Regions from separate parts of the Aeromonas veronii genome, predicted to be linked through region 2. Evidence: riboswitches for the same ligand, from Rfam matches in the RefSeq annotation. Region 2 holds a riboswitch; the other holds the start of a gene.
The links. Region 2 has a riboswitch for lysine ahead of ABNP46_RS11875 (Na+/H+ antiporter NhaC family protein). Riboswitches for the same ligand answer to the same signal wherever they lie in the genome.
Positions count from the first base shown of each region.

Region 1: linked by a shared signal. The riboswitch ahead of lysC (lysine-sensitive aspartokinase 3) and the one ahead of ABNP46_RS11875 (Na+/H+ antiporter NhaC family protein) in region 2 are both predicted to bind lysine.

Region 1 is NZ_CP157875.1:1,693,646-1,698,065, reverse strand. Features, by position in the region: gene msrA (peptide-methionine (S)-S-oxide reductase MsrA) at 239-871, opposite strand; gene argA (amino-acid N-acetyltransferase) at 1,120-2,448, shown strand; lysine riboswitch at 2,580-2,801, shown strand; gene lysC (lysine-sensitive aspartokinase 3) at 2,888-4,240, shown strand; gene ABNP46_RS07940 (hypothetical protein) at 4,341-4,420, opposite strand, start outside.
Region 2 is NZ_CP157875.1:2,575,419-2,579,838, reverse strand. Features, by position in the region: gene queE (7-carboxy-7-deazaguanine synthase QueE) at 42-713, shown strand; gene ABNP46_RS11890 (DUF3820 family protein) at 715-945, shown strand; gene ABNP46_RS11885 (cob(I)yrinic acid a,c-diamide adenosyltransferase) at 942-1,505, shown strand; gene ABNP46_RS11880 (H-NS family histone-like protein) at 1,577-1,984, opposite strand; lysine riboswitch at 2,307-2,478, shown strand; gene ABNP46_RS11875 (Na+/H+ antiporter NhaC family protein) at 2,565-4,145, shown strand; gene ABNP46_RS11870 (thymidine kinase) at 4,232-4,420, shown strand, end outside.

The DNA.
Region 1 (4,420 bases), 880 kb from region 2:
CTATCATTTTCAATTCATCGCGCTTGTCTAAGTTGAATGAATCTCGAGGCAAGAAAAATGTGTCTGGTCTTGGCTGCCGTCCTTGGTAGCTACCTGTTTAGTCAGCGCCAGTTCAGTTAAGTTCCCCGCCGTGACAGATTTTTTTCAATTTTCTTTCCGTTTCACTCGTTTCTTTGTGTTTCTCTCGTCTAGCCATTAAAAAGGGGCCTGAACGGCCCCTTTTTAGCATGTTTTGCACTCAGCGATTCAGGCTGGGGGGCAGACAGACCCCGATCCCCCCGAGGCCACAGTAGCCTTCCGGGTTCTTCTCCAGATATTGCTGGTGGTAATCCTCGGCATAGTAGAAGGGAGCCAGCGGCAGGATGCGGGTGGTGATGGTACGCCCGTCACCGCTCGCCGCCATGGCCTGCTGGAAGGCGGCCAGGCTCTGCTGGGCGATGGCTTCCTGGCTCTCGTCCCCGACGAAGATCACCGAGCGATACTGGGTGCCCACATCCCCGCCCTGGCGCATGCCCTGGGCCGGATCGTGCTGCTCCCAGAACAGCTTGAGCAGGGCGCCATAGCTGGTGACCTTGGGATCGAAGATCACCTGCACCGTCTCCGCATGACCGGTCAGACCGCTGCACACCTCCTTGTAGGTGGGGTTGGGGGTCAGCCCCCCCTGATAACCGGCGGCGGTGGAATAGACGCCGGGCTGCTGCCAGAACAGACGCTCCACGCCCCAGAAGCAACCCATGCCAAACCAGGCGGACTCCAGCCCCTCGGGCCAGGGTCCCTGAGTCGGATGGCCATTGACCGCGTGCTGCTGGCCAATCACCAGCGCCTCACGTCGACCCGGCAGCGCCTCTGCCGGTGAAATAATCTGCTCCATATGCCCTGTCCTTGTATAAAACTCGCGAAATGCCGCGACTGACGAAAAGGAGTATCGAAGATAACAGGTTATGGCATGGGATCAACTTGGCCGGACGCCGCCTGACCCACGCCAGTTTCCCGTCCTCTCCCCTCCCCCTGGAGGAGATAAATGGCAGCAACAGCCATCAAATCAATATTTAGTCTTGATTTGTGAATTTATTTTCATATATTGAGCAAATTGCTGTTTTTTTATGGATGAAGTCTCAAGTGCGTGAACGCGAACCCAGCCTGGTCTATGCCTTTCGGCAATCCACCCCCTATGTCAACGTGCACAGAGGTGCCACCTTCGTGCTGATGATGGGGGGCGAAGCCATCTGCCACCCCAACTTTGCCAACATCGTCACCGACATCGCCCTGTTGCAGACCCTCGGCATCCGACTGGTACTGGTGTTCGGCTCCCGCCCGCAGAACGACGAGGCGCTGGCCCGGGCCGGCATCGAGGCGCAGTACCACAAGCGCATCCGGGTCACCGACGATCAGAGCTTCGACCTCATCAAACAGGTGTGTGGCGGGCTGCAGTACGACATCACGGCCCAGCTCTCCATGGGGATCGCCAACACCCCCATGCAGGGGGCACGCCTGAGCGTGGTGAGTGGCAACTTCGTCACCGCCCAGCCGCTCGGGGTGGAGGATGGCGTCGACTACTGCCACAGCGGCCGGGTGCGCCGCATCGATGTGGAGGGGATCCGTCGCCAGCTGGATCAGCAGGCCATGGTGCTCATCTCCCCCATCGGCTGCTCGGTCACCGGCGAGAGCTTCAACCTGAGCTCGGAAGAGGTGGCACGGCGGGTGGCGGTGGATCTGAAAGCGGACAAGCTCATCTGTTTCAGTAGCACCCAGGGGGTCATGGACAGGCACGGCGAGGCCATCTCCGAGCTCTTCCCCGAGCAGGCCGAAGAGCTCCTGGTGGAGCTGGAGCAGGCAGGGGAAGAGATGTCCGGCACCGCCCGTTACCTGCGCGCGGCCATCGCTTCGTGTCGCGGCGGCGTGCCCCGCTCCCACCTGGTGAGCTATCAGGATGACGGCGCCATGTTGCAGGAGCTGTTCAGCCGCGACGGCCTCGGCACCCAGATAGTGCGCGAAAGTGCCGAGCGGGCGCGGGCCGCCGCCATCGAAGACATCGGCGGCATCCTGGACCTCATCCGCCCGCTGGAAGAGGAAGGCATACTGGTGCGCCGCTCCCGCGAGCAACTGGAGATGGAGATCGACAAGTTCACCATCATCGAGCGGGACGGTCTCATCATCGGCTGCGCCGCCCTCTACTGCTTCATGGAGGAGGCCATGGCCGAGATGGCCTGCGTCGCCATCCACCCGGATTACCGCAACTCCAACCGTGGGGATCAGCTGATCGCCAAGGTGGCCGAGCGGGCCAAACGGCTCGGTATCGAGCGTCTGTTCGTGCTCACCACCCGCTCCATTCACTGGTTCCGGGAACGGGGCTTCGAGCCGCTGGAGGTGGAAGACTTGCCAGTGGCGCGCCAGCGCTTCTACAACTGGCAGCGCAGATCCAAGGTATTGTCCAAGACTATCGCGTAACTCTTTGTACGAAGCATTTAGCTAACTGATTGATCTTGTGTCTGGTTCCTGTCGATTGTTGATTTTTTTGCAAACTCGATTGACAGTGCATTCCAGTGCAGGGTATTTCTACATGCACGCCACCTCAGGGTGGCACCAGAAGAGGAGCGCTGCCCAGGCAGCCCAAGGGAGGACGCCAGCGTCCGGTGAACTTGGGTCAGGGGGAGCAGCGCCGAGACGAGGCGAGTCGCTGGAGACCACCACGTCGGCTGCGGGGGCTGAATCCCCCGGGTTGTCATCGGTCGTGTGCATCCCACAGGCATCCATCAGGATGTCTGTGGGATGGGCACCGCGGATGGAGTGCTTCTGGCCGGGACCCTCGTGTTTTCCTGCCATTTATCGCCTCCTCCTCTCTTTTGCCTGCTGAAACCGGATTTTCACCTTGAGACAGGAGTATGTTATGAGCCAGATCAACGTCGCCAAGTTCGGCGGAACCAGTGTCGCCGATGCCGCGGCCATGAACCATTGTGCCGACGTGGTACTGGCCAATCCGGCGACCCGGGTGGTGGTGCTGAGCGCCAGCGCCGGCGTCACCAACCTGCTGGTGAGTCTGGCACAAGGGGAACTGGACGAGGCGGGTCAGGATGCCCAGCTCGCCCGGCTCGCCGACATTCAGCAAGCCATACTGACGGCGCTGGGGGAACCTGGCGATGTGAGCGCCATCATCCACGCTCAGCTCGCCGAGATCCGGACCATGGCCCGTCAGGCCCAGTTGCACACGGACGCTGAACTCGCCGACAGGCTCATCGCCTGCGGTGAACTGATGTCGACCCGCCTCTTTACCGAGCTGCTGCACCAGCGCGGCGTCAAGGCCCAGTGGCAGGATGCGCGCCAGCTGATGCGCACCGACAGCCGCTTTGGCAAGGCGAGCGTGGATCTCGCCGCCACCCGCACCCTCTGCCAGGCCAGTCTGGGCCCCCTGCTTGGCGACAGCCTGGTCATCACCCAGGGCTTCATCGGCGCCGACGGCGACGGCCGTACCACCACCCTGGGACGCGGGGGCTCCGACTACAGCGCGGCCCTGCTGGCCGAGGCGCTGGATGCCAGCAGCATCGAGATCTGGACCGACGTGCCCGGCATCTACACCACGGATCCGCGCCTCGTCACCCGGGCCCGTCCCATTCCCGAAATCAGCTTCGTGGAGGCGGCCGAGATGGCCACCTTCGGCGCCAAGGTACTGCATCCGGCCACCCTGCAACCGGCCCTGCGCCAGGACATTCCGGTCTTCGTCGGCTCCGCCAAGGATCCGGCCGCCGGCGGCACCTGGATCCGCGCCAGCACCACCACCAACCCGCTGTTCCGGGCCGTGGCCCTGCGCCGCTCCCAGGTGCTGGTCACCCTGCACAGCCTCAACATGTTCCACGCCTACGGCTTTTTGGCCGAAGTGTTCGGCATCCTGGCGCGCCATCGCATCTCGGTGGATCTCATCACCACCTCCGAGGTGAGCGTGTCGCTCACCCTGGATCACACCGGCAGCCAGAGCAACGGCGAGCCGATCCTGAGTGACAAGGTGCTGGCGGAGCTGGGGCAGTTGTGCAAGGTCGAAGTGGAAACGGATCTTGCACTGGTGGCCCTCATCGGCAACCGCATGAGTGAGGCGGCCGGGGTCGGCAGCCGGGTATTTGATGCCATCCGCGAGCACAATATCCGCATGATCTGCTACGGCGCCAGCGCCCATAACCTCTGCTTCCTGGTCAAAGAGAGCGAGGCGGGCCACATCGTCAACCGTCTCCATCAGGAGCTGCTCGACTGAGCCCAATGACGACAATCCTCCATCAACAAGAAGAGGGGCCCCTGCCCCCTCTTCTTGTTTTCGTATCGGCAATCCGCCGCGGCATCGCCGCTTGTCGCGACTACGCCTGGACGGCCTGTGGCAGCAGATGCTCCCTGATGGGTTCGCGCAGGGCCGCGAGCCGCGCGAGCAAGCCCTGCT
Region 2 (4,420 bases):
TGGGGTATAATCCGCGCCTTTTGCAACAAGCCGTGACCAGCATGCACTACCCAATCAACGAAATTTTCCAGACCATCCAGGGGGAGGGGGTCTTTACCGGCCTGCCCGCCATCTTCGTGCGCCTGCAGGGTTGCCCCGTGGGCTGCCCCTGGTGCGATACCCGTCATACCTGGGTGGTGGATCCGGCCCGTGAAGTGGGCCCAGCCGAGGTGCTGGACAGATCCAACGAGTCCGATGGCTGGAGCAAGATGAGCACGGAGGCGATCCTCGAGAGCTTCAAGATCCTGGGCTACCAGGCGCGCCATGTGGTGATCACCGGCGGCGAGCCCTGCCTCTACGATCTCCATGAGCTCTCGGGCGCCCTGCTGGATGCGGGTTACCAGGTACAGATCGAAACCAGCGGTACCAGCGAGATCCTGACCCATGCACAGACCTGGGTCACCGTCTCCCCGAAGATTGGGATGAAGGGGGGCTTGCCTGTACTGGTGTCGGCGCTCGAGCGGGCGAACGAGATCAAGCATCCGGTGGCGACCGAGCGACACATCGAGGAGCTCGATGCCCTGCTGGCGACCGCCAGTCTGCGCCCCGATGTGGTGATTGCCTTGCAGCCCATCAGTCAGAAGCCGAGGGCCACCGAACTGGCCATGGCGACCTGTATCGCCCGCAATTGGCGACTATCCATCCAGACTCACAAATATCTGAATATCGATTAAGATGGATAATCTCACGGACGAGCGGGTATTGCTCACCCTGGCAAACAAGATGCCTTACGGAAAATATCGGGGTTGGCGTATCATCGATATTCCGGAGCCCTATCTGGTGTGGATGGCCCGCACCGGTTTTCCGGCAGGATCCCTGGGCCAGTCATTGGCACTGGCGTACGAGATAAAACTCAATGGACTGGAGCCCATGATTATTCCCATTATTAGCAGGATGTCGCCATGAGAATATATACCCGGCAGGGGGACAAGGGACTCACTCGCTTGGCCGATGGCTCCCGTTTGGCTAAGGATGATCCGCGCGTCGAGACCTATGGCGCCATCGATGAGTTAAATTCCCAGATAGGTCTGTTGATGGCTGAAATACCCGAGCAGGAGAAAACCCTGCTGGCCGAGCTGATATTGCTGCAGCAGGAATTATTTGACTTGGGAGGGGAGCTGGCCTTTTCCAGCGAGGCGCAAAATAGCGAGCTGTGGCAGGTCAGCGAGCAGTGGACATTGCGCCTCGAACAGCAAATAGATGCCTATAGCGCCAAGTTGCCTGCGCTGCATAATTTCATTTTGCCAAGCGGCTCCCGGGCGGCGGCCCAGGCCCACGTGGTGCGTACCCTGACCCGCCGCTGCGAGCGGTTGCTGCTGGGCCTGAGTCGCACCGAGCAGGTCAATCCGGCGGTCTTGCCCTATCTGAATCGGCTGAGCGACTGGTTCTTCACGGTGGCGCGGTATCTGCTCGTCTGTACCGGCACGCCCGAGGTGCTTTGGGTCAAGGCCGCAGATCGCGGTTAGGCTAGGCCGAATTCGGGACAATAAAAAACCTCGCCATGGAGAGGTTTTTTATTGCAAGGGTCGCGCTGTTTTCAGATGGCGAATGCTTCCACGGATTTACCTTCGGCCACGGCCTTGGCAATGGTGGAGGGCATGCGACCCTGACCGGTCCAGGTTTTTTCCACGCCGTTGTCATCGAGATAACGATATTTGGCGGGGCGGGGGGCACGCTTGCTTTTACCGGCTTTGGGGGAATCGACGGCCACTGTGCCCACCAATTCGGCGGGGTCAATACCGGCCGCTTTCAGCATTTCGGCATATTCGGCAATTTTACGTTGATGTTCTTCCCGCGCCTGACGGTCGGCAGATTCATCCTGCTGGCGTTCGGTGACGATGGCGGTGAGTTTTTCCAGACCTTCTTCCAATTGTTCCAGGGTCAGTTCACGGCAGGTCGCCCGCAGACTACGGATATTCAACAGCACTTTCAGAAATTCGTTCATATTGGCTACCACGCGAGCAGAAATATACAGGGGGGATAAAAAGCTATTTTCGTTAATTTATAGGGGGGCTTGCCATCAAGTCAAGCGCGCGGAATTAATTATGGGAAAATATAAATTAAGCCAGGCGAGATGGTGGGGCGATATATTGCCTCGATGGGCAGTCATTAATCTTCAAATGAGTTCCTGATAGATGAAAATGTCGGCTGTATCGATTTTTGTGAACCATTTGACTACCGCTTCGCGATTCATCGCCATACTCGCATTGAATTTTAATCAAAAAACTTGCTATCACACCGTGCCTCGATAAAATGTGCCCCGAATACCTTTAAGTAGAGGCGCGCTGCCTATGAGTAACCGAGCGGAGGGTGATGCCTGCGATGCTCGAGGAAAGGAGTCGGCGCCGAAGTGACCAGGCCATCATACCGGGTTGCTGGTTCTGCATCGAACAGGTGCAGGACTGCCATAGTCATCCACTATGGAGCGCTACCTGAAGGGGCTGAGGAGTATTACCTCCCCATGGGTTTTGTTTCTTTATCCTCTCGGTAGATCTCCACCTGCTGTCTTTAGGTGCAAAGAGATCATGGACATCGTTCACTACGCCGACTCCGGTTGGTCTATCGTTCCCCCCTTGCTGGCCGTCGCATTGGCTATCATCACCCGCCGCGTCCTGGTGTCGCTGGGGGTGGGTATCATCGCGGGCAGCCTGCTGCTCAATCAGTTTGACCCCCTCGCTTCCCTGCATTACATGCTGAACACCGTGCTCAAGATCTTCTGGGTCGATGGCGCGCTCAATCGCGACAACGTCAACATGATCCTGTTCATGCTGCTGCTGGGTGGCCTCATCAGTCTGATGAGCGTCTCCGGTGCCACTCGCGCCTTCGCCGAGTGGGCCGCGAAACGCGCCAAGACCCGCAAGGGGGCCAAGGCGCTGACCGGCATGATGGTGTTTGCCTTCTTCATCGATGATTTCTTCCACAGTCTGTCGGTGGGGGCCATCTGCCGTCCGGTCACCGACCGTTTCCAGATCTCCCGCGCCAAGCTGGCCTATCTGCTGGACTCCACCGCAGCGCCGGTCTGCGTGCTGATGCCCATCTCCTCCTGGGGGGCCTACATCATCGCCCTGGTGGGGGGCATCATGGCGGCCCATGGCCTGACGGATCAAAGCCCCATCTCCGCTTTCGTCGAGATGATCCCCATGAACCTCTACGCCGTATTCACCCTGATCATGGTGCTGGTGGTGATCGCCTTTCAGCTCGACATCGGCTCCATGCGCCAGCACGAGCAGTGGGCTTTGGAGGGCAAGCTGTGGGATGAGTCCAAGGGCCGACCCATCGGTCTAGACATGGAGTGCCCCGAGGAGAGCAACGGCGGCATGATCGACATGGTGCTGCCGATCCTGACCCTGACCCTGGCCACCGTCTACTTCATGATTGACTCCGGCGCCGCCGTGCTGGCCAGCAAGGGTGAGCCCTTCAGCGTGCTCGGCTCGTTCGAAAACACCAATGTTGGCTCCTCCCTGGTCTATGGCGCCCTGTGCAGCCTGGTGGTCTCCATCGGCCTGGCCATGCGCCTCAAGCTCGGTGCCAAGAACTGGATGAAGGCAGCGCCGCAAGGCGTGATGGCCATGCTGCCCGCCATCAACATCCTGCTGTTCGCCTGGACCATCGGTGCCGTGGTGCGCGACGTGGAGACCGGCAAGTACCTGGCTTCCATGGCCAACGGCAATCTGCCGGTGGAAGTGCTGCCCGCCGTGGTGTTCGTGCTCTCCTGCGCCATGGCGTTTGCCACCGGCACCAGCTGGGGCACCTTCGGCATCATGCTGCCGCTGGCCGGTGACATGGCGGCCGCGAGCGATGTGGCCCTGATGCTGCCCATGCTGGCCGCCGTGCTGGCGGGCTCGGTGTTCGGGGATCACAGCTCACCCATCTCCAGCACCAGCATACTGTCGGCCACCGGCGCCGGGTGCCATCACATTGATCACGTGATGACCCAGCTGCCCTATGCCCTGGCCATCGCCTTCGGCGCGGCCATGGGCTACCTGGTGATGGGGCTGATGCACTCCGTGCTGGCAGGCTTCACCGTCAGCGCCCTCTGGTTTGTCATCTTCTCCGGCTATCACCTGCGCAAGGCGCGGCAGGCGAGAGCACTGGCAGTCGCATAAATGAAACAAGGGGCCCACGGGCCCCTTGGTTTTGGCGGGGGCATTGGTTAGCATGCGCCCCATAAATTCAGTTTCGGAACAGTACCATGGCTTCACTGCACTACAAATTCGCCACCATGAACTCGGGCAAGTCGACCCAGCTTATTCAGGCGCACTTCAACTACCTGGAGCGCGGCATGGTTCCGCTGGCCATGACGCCGGTCATCGACGATCGCTTCGGAACCGGGGTGATCAGTGCCAGAGTAGGCTTAGAGCTGAAGGTGGAAGTGTTCAGT